Regions from separate parts of the Rahnella sp. PD12R genome, predicted to be linked through region 3. Evidence: riboswitches for the same ligand, from Rfam matches in the RefSeq annotation. Region 3 holds a riboswitch; each other region holds the start of a gene.

Region 1 (4,195 bases), on a different contig from region 3:
ACTGCCAGACGCCAGTAATCGTTGATAAATAGCCGTGCGTCATATTTTCGCCCCAGTGCAATGGCGTCGATAATGGCGGGTTCGACGTCTTCATCGGGTAAGTCTTTCACCCGCAGTTGCAGCGTTTTAACGCCCGCATCCAGCAGACGGGCAATCCATTCGACAGAATCAACCACCGGATATAACCCCAGATGAAAAGGAACGGACGGGAAAGTTTTAACGGGCTGATTCATTTACTGATCTCCGGAGTGGAATGGCTGGCAGGGTGATAAAGCTCGCTGCCGCGCGAACGGAATTCCGCAGACATTTGCGCCATGCCGGATTCCACGAGTTCGATGGGCTGGGCTTTGGCTTCCAGCGCAGCGGCGTAATCGCGAACTTCCTGAGTGATTTTCATGGAGCAGAATTTCGGCCCGCACATTGAACAGAAGTGTGCGACTTTTCCGGATTCCTGCGGGAGGGTTTCGTCGTGATAAGCGCGGGCGGTAGCCGGGTCGAGCGCGAGATTGAACTGATCTTCCCAGCGGAATTCGAACCGCGCTTTAGACATGGCGTTATCCCGGATTTGTGCGCCCGGATGGCCTTTCGCTAAATCTGCTGCGTGCGCCGCAATTTTGTAGGTAATCAAACCCTGTTTAACGTCTTCTTTATTCGGCAGGCCAAGGTGCTCTTTTGGCGTGACGTAGCACAGCATCGCGCAGCCAAACCAGCCAATCATCGCGGCGCCAATTCCGGAGGTGAAGTGGTCATAACCGGGCGCAATGTCGGTTGTCAGCGGCCCGAGCGTATAGAACGGCGCTTCGTGGCAATGCTCGAGTTCTTCCGTCATATTGCGGCGGATCATCTGCATCGGCACATGCCCCGGCCCTTCGATCATCACCTGCACGTCATATTCCCAGGCGATTTTCGTCAGTTCGCCCAGCGTGTGCAATTCTGCAAACTGCGCTTCGTCATTGGCATCCTGAATCGAGCCTGGGCGCAGGCCATCGCCGAGAGAAAGCGAGACATCATAAGCGGCGCAGATTTCGCAAATCTCACGGAAATTCTCATACAGGAAGCTTTCGCGATGATGCGACAGGCACCATTTCGCCATGATTGAGCCACCGCGCGAAACAATACCGGTCAGGCGTTTGGCGGTCATCGGCACGTAACGCAGCAACACGCCTGCGTGAATGGTGAAGTAATCCACACCTTGTTCCGCCTGCTCCAGCAGGGTGTCACGGAACATTTCCCAGTTCAGGTCTTCGGCAATGCCGTTCACTTTTTCCAGAGCCTGATAAATCGGAACGGTGCCAATCGGAACCGGGCTGTTACGCAGGATCCATTCACGGGTTTCATGGATATAGCGGCCGGTGGAGAGATCCATAACGGTATCCGCCCCCCAGCGCGTTGACCACACCAGCTTTTCAACTTCTTCTTCGATAGAGGACGTCACCGCTGAGTTACCGATATTGGCGTTTACCTTCACCAGAAAATTGCGGCCAATGATCATCGGCTCGGATTCCGGGTGATTGATGTTGGCGGGGATAATAGCGCGACCGGCGGCCACTTCCTGGCGAACAAATTCGGCGGTGATATTCGCGGGCAGGTGCGCCCCGAAGCTTTCACCGGGATGTTGCTGGCGCAGGACTTCTCCGCGGATCCGCTCACGCCCCATGTTTTCGCGAATAGCAATGAATTCCATCTCAGGGGTAATCATGCCCCGTCGCGCATAATGCAGCTGTGTGACATTTTTACCGGCAATGGCTTTTCGCGGGCGCGGAAGATGTTCGAAGCGTAAATGATCCAGCCCTTCGTCGGCCAGGCGCTGCTGAGTAAAACCGGAGCTGACCTGCGGAAGTTCTTCGGTATCGGCGCGTCCGGCTATCCAGCGGGCGCGCAATTTTTCAAGACCGGTATGCACGTCGATGGTCGCAGACGGATCGCCATACGGTCCGGCGGTGTCATAAACCGGAATCGCTTCGTTTTCTTCAAACTGCGGGTTGTCTTTTCCGCCGCCGACCAGCGTCGGGCTGAGCTGGATTTCACGCATAGGGACACGAATACCGGCGTTGTCGCCCTGAAGATAGATACGTCGGGAATTGGGAAAGGCTTCGCCCTGCAAGCTGTCGATAAATGACTGTGCCTGTGCGCGTTGTTCACGGCGGTTAGCGGGCTTTTTTTCGGATGTAACGGGTTTCTGGGTACTCGACATAGCAAATTCCTTGTGTTGTTTTCACGGCAAAAAGCGTGACAGAACGTAATGGAAAATTGCTTGTCTGGAGGTTTACGGCAGGAGTAAAAATGGGCGGTTGAACGCTGGCGGCCGTTTGCAGGCTGATGCCAAATCGCGCTAAACGCATAACATTACTCTTGTTCCCTTCGCGGGTACTAACCCGATCAGGTTCCGCGGATCCCGAATTAACGGTCTCAGCCTGGCATCATCTCCGCGAGGAAATTTTGCACGAGGCACTCCGACAAGAAGCCTCAATATAGGAGGCCGTTTTAAAAACTACAACCCTGAGCAGGGTTTTTATTGTGGCAACGTGTTGTGCAGAAGTAACACGTTACGCGGGTCTGGCAAGATGCTCTTCGTTTGCAGAAGGCAATTCTTTGCGACTTTCCGGATCAAAGGCCAGAATGATCAGTTGATCCTCAAGCTGAAAACGCGCATCCAATGCTTCACCCACATCGGATAATGCATAATGAAATGCGAAAGCATTGTCATCATCAATATCATTTTCGGTGTAACTGTCATGGAAAGCCATGATAGCTTCAGTATTGAGCTCGAGTGCAGGGTATATTTTCGCAGCCTGTAATTTTATCTCTGCACCTTCCACTTCATCGATGACCCGTTGATAAAGATGGAAATGACCGGCAGAAAGGTAATCCACCAGGTTATGGCAAAAGTTGTCCAACGCTTTTTCATTCAGCGGTGTATGTTTTTCTTTATTGGGTTTCAGGCCGACCAGTGTGCAGTAAGACACCAGCAATTCTTTACGCGCGTGCAGCCATTGATCCACTAACTCATTACTGCCACCAACGCGTTGGGTCAGTCTTTCCAGACGATTTAGCATGGTTGACTCCGTGAGCGAGAAAAAAGTAACCAAAGGTTACTAATATGTAAATATCAACCCCAGATTGTCAGTCTCGTCGAGGTTATGCAACAACAATTATGGAATTACAGATCACAGAAGAACATACCGGCTGGTGGGTAATCAGCTATGAGGGCAAGCTGTGGCTGCCCGAGGGTGAACTGCCGAATGGCAGTGCTGCGCAATTTTCTCTGACGGGCAAAATCGGGCGTCAGATTGGTGAATGGCAGGGCGAACCGGTGTGGATGGTACGTCAGGCGATGCACAACCACATGGTGTCTGCGCGGCAGATGCTCGATCAGGATCGCGGGCTATTCCAGCTGGTCGGGCGCGGTGTGCAGTTGTCGGAATTTTACCGTTCGCACAAATTCTGCGGCTACTGTGGTCACGAGATGCACGTCAGTAAAACCGAATGGGCCGCGCTGTGCGGGCATTGCCGTGAACGCTATTACCCGCAAATTGCGCCCTGCATTATTGTCGCCATCCGCCGTGGTGATGAGATTTTGCTGGCGCAGCATGTTCGTCACCGTAATGGCATCCACACAGTACTGGCCGGTTTCGTTGAAGTCGGGGAAACCCTCGAAGAAACCGTGGCACGCGAAGTGATGGAAGAGAGCAATATTCGCGTGAAGAACGTCCGGTACGTCAGTTCACAGCCCTGGCCGTTCCCGAATTCGCTGATGATGGCGTTTATGGCCGACTATGACAGCGGTGACATCGTGCATGATCCGAAAGAGCTGCTCAACGCAGGTTGGTATCGCTTTGATCAACTGCCACAGTTGCCGCCGCCGGGGACCATCGCCCGCCGGCTGATTGAAGATACGGTTGCGCTGTGCCGCGCAGAAAGCGATGAAGACGACGTGTAGCAGGAGTGTTGCATGCTAGAATGCCGCCAGATTATTTTCGGGCGGCCCGAATATTGAAGGAAAAAGACAGAATGAATGAGTTGAAAAATGATCGCTACCTGCGCGCCCTGTTACGCCAGCCTGTGGATATCACACCGGTCTGGATGATGCGTCAGGCGGGCCGTTATTTGCCAGAGTACAAAGAAACCCGCGCTGTAGCCGGTGATTTTATGTCGCTTTGCAAGAATGCGGAGCTGGCCTGCGAAGTGACACTCC
Region 2 (4,195 bases), on a different contig from region 3:
AGGAGGCGCTGACGATGTATCACCAGGCAGAAGAGGCGCTGAGCGAAACACAGCGCCGCGCCTGAGCGGTTTTACCACCAGCGGTGAAAATGATGCACGGGCCCGATACCGTGACCGACTTCCAGTGAGCCGGCCTGCATCAGCGCCTGTTGCAGATAGTTTTTGGCTTCCCGCACGGTATCCGCCCAGTGAGTGTGGCGCGGACGTAACGCCGCCAGTGCTGCCGACAATGTACAGCCGGTGCCGTGCGTATGTCGGGTATTCACCCGTGGCGCGGTAAAACGCTCGCGTGAATCCGCCATAAACAGCCAGTCCGGGCTTTCTTCATCACTCAGATGACCGCCCTTCATCAGCACCGCTTCACATCCCATTGCCAGTAGCGCTTCGCCCTGTTCACGCATTTCTGCCTCATTCACCGCCACCGGGCATTCCAGTAAGGCAGCGGCTTCCGGCAGATTGGGGGTAATAATTGAGACCTGCGGAATAAGCAGACGGCGCACGGCATCAACGGCCTCCGGCAACAGCAGCGGATCGCCACTTTTTGCCAGCATGACGGTATCAAGCACCACAAAAGGCGGCTGATAATGCCTGAGCCTTTCGGCGACCACTTCAACAATCTGGCTGTTCGCCAGCATGCCGATTTTAGTGCTGTCGATTCGCACGTCGCTGAGTACGGAATCGAGCTGCGCGGCCACGAAATCCGGCTCAATGTTGTAAACAGACTGCACGCCACGGGTGTTTTGCGCCACCAGCGCAGTGATTACGCTGGTGCCATACGCGCCAAGCGCCGAGAAGGTTTTCAGGTCTGCCTGGATCCCCGCGCCGCCGCTCGGGTCAGTACCTGCGATGGTCAGGGCATTGATTCTTTTCATCCGATGTTTTCCCCGTTCAGCCACTCTTCGCGCATTAAATACAGGTTATCGAGAAACTCCGGCGTGAAGCTGCCCGGCCCTTTCACCACCGCGCAGGCGCGCTCACCGGCACAAGACATGACGCGACATGCCGCGGCAACGTTATCCAGACGTTTGCCAGGCAATGCGGCAAACGCCGCAACAACCGCAGATAACGAACAACCGGTGCCGACGATGCGGGTCATCATCAGATGTCCACCGGGAACTGACCAGCTGCGCTCGCCGTCGGTGACGTAATCAGTTTCGCCGGTGACAGCCACCACCGCACCGGTTTCCAGCGCCAGTTGCTGTGCAGCCGGTAAGGCAGACAGCGAGTCATCGCCGCTGTCTACGCCACGTCCGGACGCACTCAGGCCGCTGAGCGCACGGATTTCAGAGGCGTTTCCGCGGATGGCGGCGGGTGTAAGTTTGATGAGTTCGAGGCAAAACTCCGTGCGCCAGCTCAGGCCGCCGACGGCAACCGGATCCAGCACCCAGGGTTTTCCGGCCTGATTTGCCGCGTGAATCGCTGCGTGAATCGCCTCAGCATGAGGGCGGGTCAGCGTGCCGACATTAATCAGTAAGGCATCGGCCACCGCGCTGAACTGCGCGGCTTCGGCCGGGTCAGTCACCATTGCCGGTGAGGCACCGAGCGCCAGCAGGACATTAGCCGTAAAGGATTGCACCACATCGTTGGTCAGACAATGAACCAGCGGCGCGGAGGCACGAAGTTGTCGTAAAGAAGCGGCGGCTGTTGCGCCGGGAAACACGGAAGGTCGGGTATTCATAGTTCTCCCCACCGGCGCTAAAGAAGGCGGTATCGGGAGAGATACCTGACTTCCCTACGCTGGCATAATCCAGATCAGGTAATACGGGTAAAATCTCAGCCGTTCTTTTGCAGGAGCGGCACCCCGAGTCAAGGAAGCATTATTGGTGGCGAGCCTGAGAAGGTCAATCAGGATTTTTCGTACAGCGCGTTATTTCACCGCCGACGCAATAAGGTTAATTTCCAGTAAAACATCGACCAGAAGTTCCACGCAAACTGTTGTCCGGGCAGGATATGGCGCGTTGAAATGTTTTACATATGCCTCGTTAAAGGCTTTGAAATCTTTCTTATCGGTCAGGTAAACATTCACGGAAACAGCATCATCGAGCGTCAGGTTATATTCTTTCAGAGACCCGGCTATTTTCGAAAATACCAGATGAGTCTGCGCTTCAATTCCGGCGGGCGTTGTGCCTTCCGCAGTAATCGGTACTTCGCCGGAAACAAAATAAAGATCGCCGCTTTTACGGACTTTGGGAAAAGGTAAGGTTCCTGTGAGCATAATGAATTCCTCGGTTCAGACGTAAAATCAGAAGCTTGATATCAGCAACATGCCGTAGAAAATAAAGACGACCGCCAGCGTGATATAAACTATCCGTGAATCACGGGGATCCACAGGTTTGTTTTTTTCTGTCATATAAGCAACTTAGCTATTTGAAATAAATTAATTGAGAGTACTTAAGCGATAGATTTTAATTAAGATAAATAGTACCGCGCATATACAGCGCCGCTTTGCCGCTGATAATCACCCGGTCATTTCCGCTCATTTCACATTGCAGTTCGCCTTTACGCGCGCCACCCTGCCGGGCGGTCATCTGCACTTTATTCAGACGTTTCGACCAGTACGGTGCCAGTGAGGTGTGGGCTGAACCGGTTACCGGATCTTCATTCACCGCCACGCGAGGCCCGAACCAGCGGGAGACAAAATCAAAATCATCGCCCGGTGCGGTAACCACCACGCCACGGGTATCAAAAGCATTGAGTGCTGCGAAATCCGGCGCGAGGGCTTCCAGCGCGGCCGCATCTTCAATCACAATGACGATATCATCGGTTTTAAGCACCGCTGTGATCGGTGCTTTCAGCCCAAGCGCCTGAGTGAGTCCGTCTGGCAACGCGAAAGACTCCGGAGATTTTACCGGGAAATCCATGTGGAAAACCTCACCCTGGCAGGTCACCCATAAATCTCCGCTGCGGGTAGAAAACCGCAGTGATGCGGATTTATCGCCCAGCGCCTGGCTAATCACCCACGCCGTCGCCAGCGTGGCATGACCGCATAAATCCACTTCGGTGCCCGGCGTGAACCAGCGCAGCTCATAATGGTCGCCGTTTTTGACGAAGAAAGCCGTTTCGGAAAGATTATTTTCACGGGCAATATTGCTTAAAACGCTGTCATCCAGCCAGTGAGGCAACGGGCAAACAGCCGCCGGGTTTCCGCTAAAACTTTGCGATGCAAACGCATCGACCTGATAAATTGATAATTCCATTTCAGACTCCTCGCTGTGAATGACCACTATTCATCGCCGCCGGATTTCTTAATTTCATCCAGATAGTTGTAGATGGTGTAACGGGTAACGCCCAGTTTGCTGGCCGCCTTTTCAACGCCGCCTTTGACGATAAACATCCCGCGATCCTGCATAACCCTGACGGCTTCCAGTTTCTCTTTTTTATTCATCGGCTTACCCGCACACCCTGACTGAGACAGGGAAGAATCAATGATTTCTTCCATCATGGACTCGAGATCGGTTTGGGCATTTTGCGGCGTATTTTCTGAAGAATACTGTCTGAGCAGACGCCCGAGCGCCGCATGCGCAATTTCAACCTCACTGAGATCAACGTTGATACACAGGCTGGCAAATGCAACGCCCGCCGCATCGCGGTAAACCGTCGTAGCGCTTTTCAGTTTTGTCCCCTTCGCGGTCACTGTCGTGTAATCCGCAATAACCAGCGGTTCTGAGGATGGAGAAGCCGCATTCCGGGCGTTGAGAAGACCGGCGAACCCTAAATCACCGTCCGGGCCGCTGAACATGGAATCCCCCACCGCCCGGCCGGAAACGTGACCATTGGCGATTTTCAGCACGGAAGACGACGGATTTGTCAGGTCATGAACCACGATTTCAGTATTGTTGCCGATGGCCGCCGCGAGAGCATCCACGGAGGCGAAGAGCGTTTTCAGAACGAGTGCTCTTTCGGCTGCGGCTTTTGGAGGAATTTTGGGCATGAGTACTGGAGTCCGGCATTGCATTTGATACGAACACAATATCAACCGAATGTTGAAATATCAATTTTTTGTTGATTAATTTACGCCCGCACCACAAACCAAATTGAACTCCCGTAAACTCGCTGGCAGTATGGCTCAGTGAAGTGAACGTACTCTGCCCTCATCTTTTCAAAGGAATTCACTCTTTGCCACCAGCACTCAACATCCGCCCTTACGAAGAAGCCGACCGTCCTTTTTTGCGCACGCTGTATCTGGCATCGCGCA
Region 3 (4,195 bases):
ACAGCGCTATTACGCCGAAATCCCCGAACGACAGCACGCACGCGAACGCCAGTGCCTGCGCAATCGGGCGTTTCAGCGCACTGAGTTCGACGCGGCGCAACCGCTGCCAGCCGTGCATATCCAGCGAAAGGCACAGCGGATTGTAGCGTTCGGCCACGTCGCGCATCGGGTTATCCAGCACTTTTAAAGCGTAAGGCACGGCCATCAGTGCGTTGGTTAAAATGACCAGCGGCCACGGCGATTGCGGCAATCCGGTGGTGTCACCGAGCAGCAGGAAAAAGCCCGTGGCCAGCACGATGCCCGGCATCGCGAGGATCAGCATACCGCTGAGATCCATTGCCTGCGCCCAGCCATTTTTCTGGCGTAAACGCAGCTCGCGGCTGCTCCACAGCAACATCATCGTCATCAACACGCACAATAATCCGCTGCCCAGCGCGATACGGACTGACGTCCATAAAGCCTGCCACAGCGCGGGCTGTTGCAGCACGCTGACGGCGGCGCGATTTATACCATCGATAACCACGGCCAGCAGCGGCGGCAGGATCAGCAGTAAAGCCAGACCAATCAGCAGACCGTCGGTAATGCGGCGCAGCGGGGAATCGTCCGGATTGCGCCAGCGCTGAGCCTGCGTTTGCCCGACCGGCAGCGCCTGACTCAGTTTCTGACTGAGCAAGACCAGCGCCAGACAGCAAAACAGCTGGATCAGCGCCAGCGTGGCGGCACGGCCTAAATCGTAGTCGTAACTCAGCGCCTGAAAGATCGCCAGCTCAATGGTGGTCGCCTGCGGGCCGCCGCCAAGGGAAAGGACGGTCGCAAAGCTGGCGAAACAGAGCATAAAAATCAGCGCCGCCGCCGGGAAAATCTGACGACGCAGCGCGGGCCATTCGACAAAGCGAAACTGCTGCCACGCGTTCATCCCCAACTGAGCCGCCAGCTGACGCTGCTCAACTGCGATATTTTCCAGCGCCTGCAATAAAAGACGGGTTGCCAGCGGCAGATTGAAAAATACGTGCGCCAGCAAAATGCCCTGTAAACCGTACGGCGAAAAATGGTAATCCACGCCCAGCCAGCCGCAAATCTGCGACAGCCAGCCCTGTCTTCCGTATACGCTGAGAATGCCGAACACCGCGACTAAAACCGGCAATACCAGCGTCATCGCGCACAATCGTAATAACAACTGACGGCCGGGAAAACGGCGGCGGAAGAGGGCACGTGCCAGCAAAATGGCGGGCAGCACCGAGCAGAGCGCCGAAAGCAGCGCCTGCCAGAAAGTGAAGCGGATAACGTGCCAGAGATACGGATCCTGCCACGCGGACGCACCGCTCATTTGTGGCGCATGACGCCACAGCGAGCCTAATGCCAGCGCGGCGACCAGCAGCATCGCCAGTGACGCCACCGCGCCCGGCCAGAGCCAGCGGGGGATCAACGGCTGACGGCGTTCTGCCATGCCTGAATCCATTCGCTGCGGTGAGAAGCCACATCCTGTGCGCTGTATTGCAGGGATTTTGCCGGTACGGTCAGCTGTTTAAAGGCATCAGGCAGTGGCGTGCTGATCACCGGATACATCCAGTTGCCGGTCGGAATGACTTTCTGGAAATCTTCAGTAGTGATGAATTTCATGAACTGTTCAGCCAGTTTTGGCTGTTTGCTGCTGGCCAGTTGGCCCGCGACTTCCACCTGCATGTAATGACCTTCGGTGAAGTCAGCGGCGGCATAATTGTCTTTCTTCTCTTCGACAATGTGATACGCCGGAGAAGTGGTGTAGCTCAGCACCAGATCGCTTTCGCCTTTGAGGAACAGGCCGTAAGCCTCGCTCCAGCCTTTGGTGACGGTCACGGTTTTCGCCGCCAGTTTTTGCCACGCTTCAGGCGCTTTGTCGCCATAGACTTTTTGCATCCACAGCATCAGGCCGAGACCCGGCGTGCTGGTGCGCGGATCTTCGTAAATCACTTTCCATTTCTGGTCGCTGTTGATCAGCTCATCAAGGCTTTTTGGCGGGTTTTTCAGTTTGTTTTTGTCATACACGAACGCGAAATAACCGTAGTCGTAAGGCACAAACGTCGTGTTATTCCAGCCACCCGGCACCGTCAGTTTAGCATCGGTTTCCGGTGCTTTGGCAAACAGGCCGGTTTGCTCAGCCGCCTGCAACAGGTTGTTATCCAGACCGAGCACCACGTCCGCTTTCGTGTTTTTGCCTTCCATCCGCAGACGGTTCAGCAAAGATACGCCATCTTCCAGCGCGACATATTTCAGTTCGCAGCCGCACTGTGCCTCAAAGGCTTTTTTGATCGCCGGGCCGGGGCCCCAGTCGGCAGAGAAGGAATCGTAGGTATAAACCGTCAGAACGGGTTTTGCAGCAAAGGCAGGTGCAGAAAGTAACAGCAGGCAGGACAATAATTTTTTCAACTTTGCGCTCCAAAAAAGAAAAGGGGCAAAGGATTTTGAGTGAGCATTGCACAGTCTCAAATCCCTCCGCCGGGGTTAACCGGATCAGGTTCGACGGGTATCAGGTCTCAGCCATATTTAAACGTGCTGCGCGTGTGTAGATCGGGCGTCGTGCAGTGCCCGAAATGCTCACGTACTTTGTGTACGCTCCGCTTTCTGTGCGCTGGACTTCACCCGCTGAACACGCGCTCGCGGCGTTTAAAAATCGAGGTCATTCTTTATTACAAAAGAAGTCACTCGGGCACCCCGTTGAGAACGGATGTCATTCTAGAGATTAACGGCGCAATGCGATAGTCCGATTAGCTGTCGGGCGGCGCGAACCAGGCAGATTTGAAGTCGAACCAGCCGAGGGTGTTCATCCGCACGCCGCGCATACTGCGCTGGCCTTGCAAAACCAGCCAGTGATGGAACAGCGGATGAATATGATGGCTGGCGATCTGCTTCTGACTCCAGTCGGCAATCGAGAGCTTTCCGGCGTGCCATAACGCGGCGTCTTCATCCATTGTTTGCGGGAAGCAATACGCCAGCAGCGGCAGTTCGTAGAACGAGGCAAACAGCGAAAACTCCAACGGCAACGTGAAGTTGGCACTGCCCAGCCACAGATCGGTTTTAACGCCGCCGCGATACCACACCGCATAATCGACAATCTGAATCACCAGCTCAATGCCTTCTGCCGCCAGCAGCGGGCGCAGTGCATTGCAGATGGCGTGATGTTCCGAATGTTCGTTATAAAACGTCAGCGTGACCTGCGTGAGACCGTCAGGTTTGGGCGGGCGAGGCAGCAGCGCTTTATGATGCCAGCGCGGCAACAGGCCGTACGCCGGTGACCAGTAACGCTGGTAAACCGGCTCGGCGGCGTTGAGCAGCGCAATCGGATTGAACAAATCGCACAGCCACTGGCGCGTTTGTGCGTTTTGGCCGACCGGCGAACGCTGGTCGAAAAGCAGAAAATAACAACCTTCCTCAAGGCGGCTTTCAAGCTCACTCTTGCCGGATTCGTCAGCCTGAAGCTGGACGCCGGAATGCACCAGTTCCTCGCTGAGTTCAGGTAAAACCCAGATATTGACCTCATCGATCAGCGCCCGGAATCCAAAATATTCGTCAAACGCACGGATCCGCAGCTGCGTTTTCTGATTTCGTACCACGGCATACGGCCCGGTTCCCACCGGATGGCGGGCAAAATCGGGCAATGACTCCCATTCCTGCGGCAGGATTGTTGCGTGGATATTCCCGAACAGCCACGGTAGCCAGTGGTCGGGCGCGTTCAGATGGATGTCGATGACGTTTGGCGTCGGCGAGATCACTGAGACGATATTGCCGAATAAGCGGTGTGATTTGAGACGCGCGAAGGTGGTAATAATATCGGCCATTTCCAGCTCACGACCATGATGAAAATGAATGGCCGGACGCAGATAAAACCGCCAGTGCAGCGGAGATATTTCTTGCCAGTGATGGGCCAGATCGCCTTCTACTTCCCCTTTTTCCTCATTTATGCGCGTCAGTCCGCTGAAAATCTGTCGCGCGATGTGCGTTTCCGAGCGGCGTAACATAGTACCAGGCAGCAGGTTAAACAGCGGGCGATAGTACAGCACGCGCAGAATATGTTTACCCTGACGGAAGCTGCGCCCCAGCTGGGATAACAGCATCTGGCGCACCATGCTTTTATCGCCAACCAGCTGTACCAGCTGATCGATCCGGTCCTGTTCAAGCAGTTCTTCGGCGCGTTGTTGCTGGAGCGCCAGGCCGGTGT

What was found. A riboswitch is a leader RNA that binds a small molecule or an ion and turns the genes downstream of it on or off. The one in region 3 is predicted to bind thiamine pyrophosphate.
Region 1: another riboswitch for thiamine pyrophosphate. It lies ahead of thiC (phosphomethylpyrimidine synthase ThiC); the one in region 3 lies ahead of thiB (thiamine ABC transporter substrate binding subunit).
Region 2: another riboswitch for thiamine pyrophosphate. It lies ahead of thiM (hydroxyethylthiazole kinase); the one in region 3 lies ahead of thiB (thiamine ABC transporter substrate binding subunit).

What each region holds. Positions count from the first base shown of each region.
Region 1 covers NZ_JAHTMS010000020.1:6,844-11,038, reverse strand. Annotated here, with positions in the region: gene thiE (thiamine phosphate synthase) at 1-233, opposite strand, end outside; gene thiC (phosphomethylpyrimidine synthase ThiC) at 230-2,194, opposite strand; TPP riboswitch at 2,340-2,466, opposite strand; gene rsd (sigma D regulator) at 2,547-3,056, opposite strand; gene nudC (NAD(+) diphosphatase) at 3,155-3,940, shown strand; gene hemE (uroporphyrinogen decarboxylase) at 4,012-4,195, shown strand, end outside.
Region 2 covers NZ_JAHTMS010000001.1:789,650-793,844, forward strand. Annotated here, with positions in the region: gene KWG64_RS03605 (hypothetical protein) at 1-65, shown strand, start outside; gene thiD (bifunctional hydroxymethylpyrimidine kinase/phosphomethylpyrimidine kinase) at 72-872, opposite strand; gene thiM (hydroxyethylthiazole kinase) at 869-1,678, opposite strand; TPP riboswitch at 1,713-1,814, opposite strand; gene KWG64_RS03620 (RidA family protein) at 1,868-2,215, opposite strand; gene KWG64_RS03625 (PhzF family phenazine biosynthesis protein) at 2,406-3,197, opposite strand; gene KWG64_RS03630 (transcriptional regulator) at 3,224-3,931, opposite strand; gene KWG64_RS03635 (GNAT family N-acetyltransferase) at 4,117-4,195, shown strand, end outside.
Region 3 covers NZ_JAHTMS010000006.1:313,172-317,366, forward strand. Annotated here, with positions in the region: gene thiP (thiamine/thiamine pyrophosphate ABC transporter permease ThiP) at 1-1,447, opposite strand, end outside; gene thiB (thiamine ABC transporter substrate binding subunit) at 1,423-2,406, opposite strand; TPP riboswitch at 2,450-2,704, opposite strand; gene sgrR (HTH-type transcriptional regulator SgrR) at 2,745-4,195, opposite strand, start outside.